Regions from separate parts of the Rheinheimera sp. NSM genome, predicted to be linked through region 3. Evidence: predicted binding sites of a transcription regulator. Region 3 holds the regulator's gene; each other region holds the start of a gene.
What was found. Region 3 encodes sigma-54, which starts transcription at its own class of promoters, with help from an activator protein. Its sites were predicted from a motif close to TGGCANGNTNCNTGCTT; they were not measured.

Region 1 (4,224 bases), 140 kb from region 3:
CAGCCTGATCAATCGCTGCCATAGTATCACCGCCGAAACAGCCACGTTCCGGTTGGCCCTGCGGGTTGGTGTAACTGCTGTTCCAGCAGGCTTTATACATCGCAATGCGGGCGCGTGGCGCTATGCCGGACACGGTTGCCACGTCAGTGCCGTTCAACACAGCAGTAACACCTTCATTACCACCGGCAGTTGAGGCGACATGAGTACCATGGTTATCGGCATCCCTTGGTGAGACAAACTCGCCGGGTTGTAACTGATACACGCTTTCAAACGACTCTTTATAATAACGCGCACCGATCAGTTTGTTGTTACAACTAAAATCGGCGTCTTCGCCAGTATCGCAAGCACCGGCCCAACCGGCTAAAGGCGCGTAAGAGCCATCATCAGCAAAGCTGGGGTGTTCCGGCCAAATGCCGCTGTCCACTACCCCTATTACCACCCCCTCTCCTTTAACACCCTGCACATGCAAGCCGTCCGGTCCTGTGGTCAAGCCAAGAAAGGCCGGCGTATTTGACGTCGTCAGTTGCTGTGCTTCATCGCGCCACACTCCGGCTACATTCGGATGGTTACGCAGCGTTTCAGCCTGAGCTGCGGTCATTTTCGCCGAAAAGCCGTTGAAGGTATGGGTGTAAGAGTAGAGCAGCTTGCCGCCGCCATTTTGCGCAGCCAATTGTTGATGGAAATGCTTTAAACCATTGGTGTAGCTGAGCATGCGCGCTGAAGCCGCATTGTAGCGGTTCAGGCCAACGGTGACAGATTGCGCTGCCGGTAATAATTCGCCCAGCTCTTCAGCTTTTTCTACACCACTTTTACCCTTAACCTGTACGATATAAGGTACAGCTTCGGTATCTTCACCGGCTTGTTGCAGCGCGGTGCGGTCAATCTCTATCTGATAATTATTCGCCATCACACCGGTGTGAATCCCGGCGATAGCCAGCGTAACGGCACAGGCCGTTGCGGACATAAAATTGTTACGTGGCATTTTGTATCTCCGTTTATTGTTTTATCTCACCGCAATATTGGTATTACTGCGGCAAACATAGCGCCAACAACTGTATAAAATTCAGACAGCCAGTTATTCAGCAAAAGCACGGTTATCGCCCCATATCACAGCATTAGCTCAATGCTGTGCCGAAGGTTGGCGTGTAGGCGAGCCGGCACCTTGCAAAAAAAGCTGACAATGCCAGCTAAACCATATTTTGACGGCGCTGACGTAACAATAAGCCTCCTGCTGAAGCAAACAGCAGCCATATAGTCGCCGGAGCGGACACTACCGAGACCTGGCCCGGGCTAAAGATATCTGACACAGTTAACTCACCGCTGATAAAATTAAACATGGTAAACTGCGGCGGAAGGCTCTGGTCATTCAGATCGAAAAAGCCCTGAAACGCCATGGTCATGCCAACATCGGTAACATCAAAGCTGATGAATTCGAGACCGGCATAAAGGTCTTCTGGGTTAAAGCCAACACTGACAAAGAATAAGCTGGTATCTATTTCAAAACCGAACAGGGTGAAACTTTCCCAAGCTAGCAAGTCGCCGGTGCCGGGGAACCATTCATCAAGGTCGTCAGTATCAAAACTGATGGCGCCAATGCTAATGATTTCACCGCCGGCATCTTCTGCAAGAAATTCTTGCGTCAGTATGGGGCCAGCCTGTGCCGGCTGCGACAAGGTGACAGCGCTGAGCAACAGTACAGACAAAGCGATAAGGATGGACTTCAACATGGATTACCTCTTAATTTTGTTATTGATTATGTAATATGCAATTGCTTGCAAGTTAGCCAATGCATAAAGTAATCCAATTGTTAATGCTGAATAAATTCAATAGCTTAATTAGTTTTAATCTTTACTTTGTAACGCGCAGCCCAAGTTGCTGTATAAAAAGCAGACAATAAAAAAGGCGAACCGGAGTTCGCCTTGTTGCTATGCTGGCTGATTATGACCAGTTTAATACCACTTTGCCGGACTGGCCGGAGCACATAATGTCGAAGCCTTCCTGAAAGCGCTCCATCGGCAGCTCATGCGTTACCATGGGTGTTAAATCCAGCCCGGACTGAATTAAGCTGGCCATTTTGTACCAGGTTTCAAACATCTCACGGCCATAAATGCCTTTAATTACCAAGCCTTTAAAGATCACTTTGTTCCAGTCCACCGCCATATCAGAAGGCGGAATACCCAGCATGGCAATTTTGCCACCGTGGTTCATCGTATCCAGCATGGCGCGAAACGCCGCCGGTACACCGGACATTTCCAGGCCCACATCAAAGCCTTCTGTCATGCCCAACTCTTTCATTACGTCTTTTAAGTTTTGCTTACTAACATCCACCGCGCGGGTGGCGCCCATTTTCAGCGCCAGTTCCAGCCGGTATGGGTTAACGTCGGTAATTACCACATGACGGGCACCCACGTGGCGTGCCACTGCCGCGGCCATAATGCCAATGGGGCCGGCGCCGGTGATCAGTACATCTTCTCCGACTAAATCGAACGACAAGGCAGTATGCACGGCATTACCGAACGGGTCGAAAATAGCGGCAATATTATCCGGAATATTATCCGCCAGTTTAAAGGCGTTGTAGGCCGGAATAACCAGATACTCGGCAAAAGAGCCGGCACGGTTAACCCCTACCCCTATAGTGTTGCGGCATAAATGCACCCGACCGGCGCGGCAGTTACGGCAGTGACCACAGGTAATATGGCCTTCGCCGGAGACACGATCACCAATGCTGAAACCGCGCACTTCCGAGCCCATGCCTTCTATTACACCCACATATTCGTGGCCCACCACCATACCGTGCGGAATAGTGTTTTGCGCCCACTCGTCCCATTTGTAAATATGCACGTCGGTGCCACAAATGGCGGTTTTTTTAATGCGGATTAACACATCATTCGGGCCTACTTGCGGCTTATCAACTTCGGTTTGCCAAATGCCCGGTTCTGCTTTTAACTTTGCTAATGCTTTCATTTTCACGCCCCGCCCTTATGCGATCACGCCCATGTCTTTACCAATACGGATAAAGGCATCAATTGCCTTATCCAGTTGCTCTGTTGTATGTGCTGCTGAAATTTGTGTGCGGATCCGCGCCTGGCCTTTTGGCACTACCGGGAAAGAGAAACCCACCACGTAAATGCCTTCGGCCAACATGCGTTTGGCCATTTCTGCGGCAACTTTGGCATCGCCCAGCATTACCGGAATAATGGCGTGGTCTTTACCGGCCAGAGTAAAACCGGCGGCAGACATTTTTTCGCGGAAGTAATTCGCGTTATCCCACAGCTTAGCGCGCAGCGCATCGCCGGAGGCCAACATCTCCAACACCTTAATAGAGGCGGTAACAATAGACGGCGCTAAAGAATTAGAGAACAAATACGGCCGTGAACGCTGACGCAGCCATTCAATCACCTCTTTCTTACCGGAGGTATAGCCACCGGACGCGCCGCCCAGGGCCTTACCCAGGGTGCCGGTAATAATGTCAACGCGGTGCATTACGTCGCAATATTCATGGGTGCCGCGGCCGTTTTTGCCAACAAAACCCACAGCGTGGCTGTCATCCACCATCACCATAGCGCCGTATTTATCGGCCAGATCGCACACAGCTTTTAAGTCGGCGATTACGCCATCCATCGAGAATACGCCGTCGGTGGCAATCAGCTTAAAACGCGCGCCATCGGCATCAGCTTGTTTTAATTGCGCTTCCAGCTCACTCATATCGTTATTGGCGTAGCGGTAACGCTTAGCTTTACACAAACGCACACCGTCAATAATAGAAGCGTGGTTCAGCGCATCAGAAATGACAGCATCTTCGGCGCCTAAGATCGTTTCGAACAAGCCGCCGTTGGCATCGAAGCAGGAAGAGTACAAAATGGTATCTTCAGTGCCTAAAAATGCGCTGATATTTTGCTCCAGCGTTTTATGAATATCCTGGGTACCGCAGATAAAACGCACAGACGCTACACCAAAACCATGGCTTTGCAAGCCCTGCTGCGCGGCGGCAATTAAATCCGGGTGATTGGCCAAACCTAAGTAGTTATTGGCACAAAAGTTCAGCACTTGTTGGCCAGCAACGGTAACGTCAGCACTTTGCTGTGACGTAATAATACGCTCTGCCTTGTACAAACCTTCTGCTTTTACATCGTCTATTTGTTGTTGTAGATGTTGCAGAAAAGCGCCATTGCGCATAAAGCCTCCTGTTACGGGGTGAGGGTCAGAAAAACGGCGCCATTGTAA
Region 2 (4,224 bases), 480 kb from region 3:
GGCACCGTAAAAATATCACCGTGCACCGCGTTAAAGCGTGTTGCCACATCACGGGCTAATTCTAAATGCTGCTTTTGATCATGCCCTACCGGAATCTGGTTCGCCTGATACAATAAAATATCCGCCGCCATCAGTACCGGGTAAGTAAACAAGCCGGCATTAACGTTGTGCGTATGGCGCTCCGATTTATCTTTAAACTGCGTCATCCGGCTTAGCTCACCAAACTGGGTGTAGCAGTTCAGCACCCAGGCCAGCTGGCTGTGCTCCGGCACATGCGACTGCAGAAACACGGCAGAACGCTTTGGATCTATGCCGCAGGCCAGATACAGCGCCAGGCTGTCGAGCGAGGCACTGCGCAGCGCGGCCGGGTCTTGCCGTACGGTAATAGCATGCAAGTCAACGATACAGTACAAGCAATCATAGTCATCCTGCATTTTGTCCCATTGGCGCAGTGCCCCCAGATAATTACCTATGGTAAGTTGTCCGGATGGCTGTGCACCACTTAGCACAATTGGCTTATTGCTCATAGTTGTATCCACTTTAAAGGCTGTATTGTTAATGACAGGCCGGTGCAGACCGGTTTGAAGAGCAGCATTATAACCATATCAGCGCGTTGCAACAGTAAAAAAGCCGCTTAACGCGCCACTTTTGCCAATTGCCGGCGCATCTTAGTAATCACCTCAGCATAATCCGCGGCATTAAAAATGGCCGAACCGGCAACAAACATATCGGCGCCGGCAGCAGCGATGTCCGCAATATTATCCGCCGTTACGCCGCCATCAATTTCCAGCCGGATCGGCAAGCCGCTGGCATCAATAATATTGCGCGCTGCTGCCAGCTTATCCAGGGTGGCAGGGATAAATTTCTGCCCGCCAAAGCCCGGGTTAACGGACATCAGCAGCACCACGTCCACTTTATCCAGTACATAATCCAGATAACTCAAAGGCGTAGCCGGGTTAAATACCAAGCCAGCCTGACAACCGTGGCTTTTAATTAACTGTAAGGTACGGTCGATATGGCGCGATGCTTCCGGATGAAAAGTAATAATACTGGCACCGGCCTGTGCAAATTGCGGCACCAGCGCATCAACCGGCTCTACCATCAAATGCACATCTATCGGCGCGGTAATGCCGTAATTTCTCAGCGCCTGACACACCATGGGCCCCATGGTCAGATTAGGCACATAATGATTGTCCATCACATCAAAGTGCACTACATCGGCGCCAGCCTTTAATACCGCCGCCACATCGTCTCCAAGCCGGGCAAAATCAGCAGACAAAATAGAAGGCGCAATTAAATAAGGTTGCATAGCAGATTTCCGTTTAAGCACAGTAGGCGAACTTTACTGAATTTGGCATAAAAATGCACGGTTATGCCGCAGTGCATTAACGCCCAGAAAACGAGCAGTAGCGCACCAACTTAGCACAAGCAGTTGCATAAGTTAAAACCTGACTTACTTATCCACATGAATTAAAACAATAAAACCATATGGCATATATCTTGGAACCCAAAAGCGAGGGAACAGAGAAAAGGGCAAATAAAATGAAAATAGCAACAAAAATGACGACGTTAGCAACAAGCATGATGTTACTGGGATTAGCGGCCGGCAGCTTTACTGCCAGCGCGGTAGCACTGAGCGGAGATATTACTTTCGCTTCAGACTATGCCTTCCGCGGTGTTTCACAAACCGAAGAAGCACCAGCCTTGCAAGGTGGCTTATCACTCACTGACGAGTCCGGCTTTTACGTTTCAGTTTGGGGTTCAAACGTTGATTTTTTGGCCGAAGGTACCTTAGAGCTGGATGTAATGTTAGGTTGGAGTGGCGCCATTAATGACGACTGGTCAACCGACGTTGGTATTATGCGCTACGGATATCCAAATACCGCCATCCCCGGTTCAAATTTCTGGGAAATTTATGGCTCTTTATCATATAAAGATCTGACTTTCGGTTTAGCCTACAGTGATGATTATTATGCTAACAGCGGCAACTATTACTATCTGTATGCCAATTACAGCTATGCCTTGATGGAAAACCTGAGTTTGGACTTACATGTGGGGCAGAATGAATATGATGATAGCAGTGCCAGCTATCTGGACTGGAGTGTTGGTATCAGTACTGAAGTAATGGGCGCCGGTTTAAGTTTAGCCTATGTTGATACTGACATTGACGGTTCCTACCTGGCGGACAGCCGGGTTATTTTCTCCATTTCGAAAAGTTTCTGATATTGAATAACCTACCGGCACTAACGGTGCCGGTAGCATTAATAAAGGTTATATTTACTAAGCGGTGAATAAATAATCAGCTTGTATCGACAACGCCAATGTTTTATTATCGAAGCGTTTTGATAAACAAACGGATTTAACATGAAATTTACCGGTTATTATAAAGCAGCGTTTATTTCAGTCGCACTTTGCGTCGCAGCCGTTTGTATTTCACTGCCTTCAATAGCAACCAACCCGCAATGTCAGTCGCTCTCAACGCCTTCTGCAATTGAAGATTGCTATAAAGCAACAGAGCAAAGCTGGTTGAGCTGGTTCCGTGGTAAAAGCCGCTCGACACAATTTCACTTTGTTGACTTGCTGGAATTGTTAAGCAGACTTAGTCCGACCCAAAAACCCTGATGCAACCTAACCATCACGAAAAAGATCAGCCTTCGCCAAGAACAAAACCGGGGATACTGCAGGTTATTAAAGCGGTACTGGGTGCTTTCGCCGGCGTGCAATCTGAGCAACAACGCCAGCAAGATTTTGCTGCCGGCAGCCCGCTACCTTACATTATTACCGGGGTTATTTTTACCCTGCTTTTTGTGGTAGCACTATTACTTGTGGTGTCATGGGTATTGTCTTAGGCCGGTATACCGCAAAAAGCTCTGCTACTTTGCCACGAGTCGCGCCCTTCTGACTGATAGAGCGCCCCACCTGCAAACTGTGTAATACCGCAGGCTGATAAATTTTCCGCGTCCAGGTTGTATCATGGTTACTGATCACCACTGCGACACCACGTTGCTGCGCCTGCTCTGCCAAAATAGCCAACTGCGCCTGATCATCCAGATCAAAGCCCTCGCGGGCATAGCCGGTAAAACTGGCGGTTTTACTCAGTGGCACATAAGGCGGATCACAATAAATGACAGAGCCGGCTTGAGCACCTTGCATCACCTGCTGATACCCACTACAACTAAATTCAGCGCGCTGGGCTTTCTCCGCAAAGAAATATAATTCTGCTGCAGGAAAGTACGGCTTTTTATAACTACCAAAGGGCACGTTAAATTTGCCGGATAAGTTATAACGACACAAGCCGTTGTAACCATGCCGGTTTAAATACAAAAATAGCTGCGCCCGCTCATAGAGATCAGTACTTTGATTAAACTGTTGCCGGAAATTCAGATAACAATCACGCTGGTTCGTTAATGGAGTAAACAAGTCACGGGCATCGGCAATAAAGCGCTCCGGCTGCGTTTTGATTAGCTGATACAGGCTGATTAAGTCTGCATTGATATCATTTAACTGATAGCGGGGAAAATCAGTGTTTAAGAAAACCGACCCCGCACCGACGAAAGGTTCAATCAGCAGCTCGCTGTGCGGCAAATGACGGCATATGGCGTCGACTAAATTGTATTTACCACCGGCCCACTTCAAAAAGGCACGGCTTTTGCGCTTGGCTACCTGCATTGCCCGCTATTCCATGCCGGCGCTTTGCTGATTACGCTGCTGCGCTTTTATTTCCGCCTGCACCGCTTGCATGGTTTTAACAAAAGGCCCGGTAGCCTGCAATGCTTCAGGCAGCTGGTCGCGTTCTGCTTTAGCCGCGGTGGCGTTACTAAAAGGTGCCAGCAGCAACACCAACTGCATCTTGCCCTGCCAGCTACGCTGATAAGTTAATGTCATCAGCTGCGGGTAAGCTGACTTAAAGCGCTGTAATGCGGCATCGCTGGATAATACCGCCAACTGCAATGCGACCTGCTGCTTATCTGCGGCCAGTAACTGCACTTCGTCAAACAAGTAGTCTACTGCCGGCGGTGGCGTTGTCTCAACTTCGGCGGGTTCAACTACAACAGTAGCCTGATTATCGTCCGTTATTGCAGACGTTGCATCATCGATTTCAGCGACAACAATCTCATCTTGTACTGTTGGCATGGGTTGCGGCGCCGCTTCGGCTATATCAGCTTCTGCCACAGGCTCTTCGCTTACTATTAGCTCAGCGGGCAGCGCCTCTTCGGGTTCGGA
Region 3 (4,224 bases):
TACAAATCGGCACGGCTGGAGATCGGATCCAGCAATTGTTGTTCACGCGATATGGCTTCGTCCAGCGACATGGCCTGATGCGATAACGGATGCAGCCGGCGCGTTTCACTAAAGCGTTTAATCAGGCTGGCGTGGTCGGCATCCAGATACAGGATGGTTAAATCCAGTTTACGTGGCAGGTAAGATAAAATGTCTGCCAGTTCATCGGGGTCCTGTGGCAGGTTGCGCACGTCAATACTGACGGCAACACGCTCATATTGGCCCATTACTGTGGTAGCAAGGGTAGGAAGCAGGTTTACCGGGATATTGTCGACACAGTAGTAGCCAAGGTCTTCCATCACACGCAGTGCAACAGACTTGCCTGAGCCGGAGCGACCACTTACTACCAGCAGCTTCATTTTACCGGTTCCATAGCGCTGTACTCCACTAACAGCTGGTACAACTGCTGGTTAGTTTCAGCATGGCGGATTTTTTTCGTCAGCTCTTTTTGGCTGAGTAGCCGTGCTATGCCGGCCAGAGTGCTCAGATGTGCCTGGCACTGATCTTCCGGGATTAAAATGGCGCAGAAGATATCTACCGGTTGGTTGTCGATGGCGTCAAACGGAATGGCTTCTTTACTGACGACAAACACCAACATTGGCTGTGTTACACACTTTAGCTTGCCGTGTGGTATAGCAATACCACCTCCTATGCCGGTTGAGCCGAGCTTTTCACGTGTCATCAGCGCTTCAAGGATACTGTACTCTGTCATATCCGGCAGTTGCTGGTGAGCCAGCTCAGCGATATATTCCAGAATGCGCTTTTTGCTGTTAAAAAGAACTGCACTTTTAGTGCAGTTCTCGGCAAGCATAGAGGTTAAATTCATCATCATCTAATCAGTGTCGGGCTATTTTCTCTTTATGCTTAATGACCTGGCGATCTAACTTGTCTATCAGCTGGTCAATTGCAGCATACATGTTCTCATTCTCAGATACGGCAAACACTTCGCCACCGTTCAGGTGCAGCTTGGCTTCGGCGATCTGCTTCAATTTTTCCACGTTTAGGATCACATGTACATTGTTTATATGATCAAAATGCCGTTCCAGTTTAGCGAACTTGTTGTCTACGTATTCTTTTAAGGCTGAAGTGATTTCAACATGACGACCGGTTAGATTGATTTGCATAGACATATTCCTTCTTTAGGCTTATTTACAGCAAGGTCTTGCGTTGATTTGACGGCGGAATAAACAACGACTCGCGATACTTGGCAATGGTGCGCCGCGCAACGTTAATACCTTGTTCCAGCAGAATGTCAGCCATCTTGCTGTCACTCAGCGGTTTGGCCGGGTTCTCCGCCGCCACTAATTTCTTAATAAAAGCCCGGATAGCAGTGGAAGAACACTCACCGCCGCTCTCCGTACTAACATGACTGGAAAAGAAGAACTTAAGTTCAAATATACCTCGTGGTGTATGCATATACTTGTGCGTGGTAACACGGGAAATGGTGGACTCGTGCATGCCTACCATCTCCGCTACATCGTTCAGCACCATGGGTTTCATGGCTTCCTCACCGTGTTCAAAAAAAGCCTGTTGCTGCTGCACTATACAGTTCGCCACCTTTAACAAGGTTTCATTACGGCTTTCCAGGCTTTTCAAAAACCATTTCGCTTCCTGCAAATGTGAGCGGATAAACTGGCTGTCGGCACTGTTTTTTGCGGTGCGTGACATAGCGGCATATTGCTGGTTTATCCGTACCTTTGGCATGGCATCGGGGTTAAGTTCTACCTGCCAGCGGCCCTTTACTTTCTGCACGCTGACATCCGGAATAACATACTGCTGCTCTTCACGGATAACGTCGGCACCTGGTCTTGGGTTAAGGCTGTGGATCAGCCGCATCACTTCTTTTAACTCATCCTCTTTGAGTCTAGTCACTCGCATCAAAGAACGAAAGTCGCGATTAGCTAAAAATTCTGTATGCTCGCTGATCATGTTGCGGGCTTCGGCTAAAAACGGTGTGTCGGGATCAAACTGACGTAGTTGCACCAACAGGCATTCCTGTACCGAACGGGCGCCAACCCCGACTGGGTCAAATAATTGAATGCGTTTAATCACGGCTTCTACTTCGTCAGCTTCAATGTCGTCGACGCCGAGTGATTCGAGAATGTCTTCACAACTGATGGTTAACAGGCCGTTTTCGTCGATGGCTTCAATGATGATTTCAGCGATGGCGCGGTCAGTGTCAGAGAAGGGGGTAAGTTGCATTTGCCAACGTAAGTAATCCTGCAGGTTTTCGCTGGTCTCACCCTGATAAACATGGTCTTCATCGCCGCTGTTGTTGCCGGCACTTACCGGGGCGGCGCTGACTAAATCATCCCAGTTATTATCCAGCGGTAGATCTTCCTGAATATTCTGTTCGGTCATCGACTCGCTGCTGTCCGGCTCTGCCGGTTCGTAGCTATCGTCAGGGTTATGGTCGACGTCAGTACCGTTGTCAGCTTGTTGTTGTGGTTCTTTGGGGGCGGTGTCAAAGCTATCGTGCTCGTCTTCTGCTTCCAATAACGGATTAGCATCAAGAGCTTCCTGAATTTCCTGCTGCAACTCAATCGTCGACAGTTGTAACAGGCGGATAGCCTGTTGTAACTGCGGCGTCATGGTTAGTTGCTGTCCTAAGCGAAGTTGCAAAGAGGGCTTCATCTACTTCTACCGTTCTCCTGAATGACACGCTGGTATTATTTTTTGCTAACTATAGCCTGAATTGCTCACCCAGGTATACATCACGTACCTTTTGATTCGACAGTACTTCCTGTGGCGGGCCTGACGCAATTAACTCACCATGGCTGACAATATAAGCAGTTTCACACACATCCAGTGTTTCACGCACATTATGGTCGGTAATTAACACGCCGATACCACGTTGACACAGATGTTGAATAATTTTCTTGATATCAAGTACAGAAATTGGATCGACGCCGGCAAAAGGTTCGTCCAGCAGAATAAATGCAGGGTTGGCAGCCAGAGCTCTGGCTATTTCTACGCGGCGGCGCTCGCCACCGGACAAGCTCATGCCCAGGCTGTTCTTAATATGACCGATATGGAATTCTTCCAGCAAATCGTCTGCTACTTCTTCGCGTTTGGCCGGTGTTAAGTCTTTGCGGGTTTGCAAAATGGCCAGCAGGTTGTCATGTACGGTAAGTTTGCGGAAAATAGAGCTTTCCTGCGGCAGATAGCCAATGCCTTGCCTGGCTCTGGCATGGATCGGATCAAAGGTAATATCTTTGTCATTCAGGCTGATAGTGCCTTTGTCAGAGGGCACCAAGCCAACAATCATATAAAAAGTAGTGGTTTTACCGGCTCCGTTAGGGCCAAGTAAGCCGACAATTTGCCCGGCATTCACCTCCAGGCTGACATCTTTAACAACCTGCCGGCCTTTGTAACTCTTGGCCAGATGGGACGCAACTAACTTCATGGATTATTTTTTTCCTCTGGCGTAAAGATGGTGGTAACGCGTTTGGATTCATTGCTTTCGGCACTAAGCTCCTGCTTCTCTACGTTATACCTTATTGTCGAGGCCTTTACTACGCTACCACTTTGCGCCAGTTCGGCATCGCCGGTTAACGTCAGCATCCGGCTGGCGGGTTCGTAGCGTATTTCGTTGGCTTTGGCGGTCACCGGCTGGCCATCAGCCATGAGCTGCGAATAGCTAACCGGGCTGCCGGTAGCGATATAAACCTCTTTGCCCTTACCGGCGCTGGCATTAATTTCCAGTTGATCGGCTTTCATTTGTAACGAGCCCTGAGTAACCACCACGTTGTTGCGATAGGTCAGCACGTTTTCTTTTAACGACGCCAGGTTATCAGCATCTATCTGAATTTGCTGGCTGTAGTCGGGCTGCTGTGCCACTACCACGCTGCTGCTTAGCAGCAACAGAACAGAAATTATTTTATTGGTCATTTTGGTATACCGTTTGCTGGTGTTGTAACAGCTGTAAGCTGCCATTGGTCAAATCAGCCCGCAGGCCACTGCCGTTAATATAGAAACCTTTGCCCTGAATAAATACCGGCGCATCGTTTTGCAAGGTATTGTCCGGAAATAACATTTCCAATGTTTCTGTGTCTATGCGTTCGATCAGTTCGTCCGGCATCAGGCTTACAATACTGACCTGTTGCTCCAGAATTATTCTGTCCTGGTTAAACCAAATGGCCTGACGGCTACTGGCTGTCCAACCGGGTTGATGCTCGTCGTTGT

Region 1: a site for sigma-54 is predicted at 1,787-1,803, ahead of ACTZWV_RS02515 (PEP-CTERM sorting domain-containing protein). Genes of this name have one in related genera too.
Region 2: a site for sigma-54 is predicted at 1,490-1,506, ahead of ACTZWV_RS03990 (TorF family putative porin). Genes of this name have one in related genera too.

The regions. Positions count from the first base shown of each region.
Region 1 covers NZ_JBQTCI010000001.1:567,662-571,885, reverse strand. Annotated here, with positions in the region: gene ACTZWV_RS02520 (S8 family serine peptidase) at 1-982, opposite strand, end outside; gene ACTZWV_RS02515 (PEP-CTERM sorting domain-containing protein) at 1,188-1,727, opposite strand; gene tdh (L-threonine 3-dehydrogenase) at 1,939-2,964, opposite strand; gene ACTZWV_RS02505 (glycine C-acetyltransferase) at 2,980-4,176, opposite strand.
Region 2 covers NZ_JBQTCI010000001.1:899,723-903,946, reverse strand. Annotated here, with positions in the region: gene trpS (tryptophan--tRNA ligase) at 1-527, opposite strand, end outside; gene rpe (ribulose-phosphate 3-epimerase) at 635-1,309, opposite strand; gene ACTZWV_RS03990 (TorF family putative porin) at 1,543-2,223, shown strand; gene ACTZWV_RS03985 (hypothetical protein) at 2,365-2,622, shown strand; gene ACTZWV_RS03980 (DUF2970 domain-containing protein) at 2,622-2,849, shown strand; gene ACTZWV_RS03975 (Dam family site-specific DNA-(adenine-N6)-methyltransferase) at 2,794-3,669, opposite strand; gene ACTZWV_RS03970 (hypothetical protein) at 3,676-4,224, opposite strand, start outside.
Region 3 covers NZ_JBQTCI010000001.1:424,075-428,298, forward strand. Annotated here, with positions in the region: gene rapZ (RNase adapter RapZ) at 1-398, opposite strand, end outside; gene ptsN (PTS IIA-like nitrogen regulatory protein PtsN) at 395-868, opposite strand; gene hpf (ribosome hibernation promoting factor) at 876-1,163, opposite strand; gene ACTZWV_RS01870 (RNA polymerase factor sigma-54) at 1,189-2,673, opposite strand; gene lptB (LPS export ABC transporter ATP-binding protein) at 2,723-3,445, opposite strand; gene lptA (lipopolysaccharide transport periplasmic protein LptA) at 3,442-3,930, opposite strand; gene lptC (LPS export ABC transporter periplasmic protein LptC) at 3,920-4,224, opposite strand, start outside.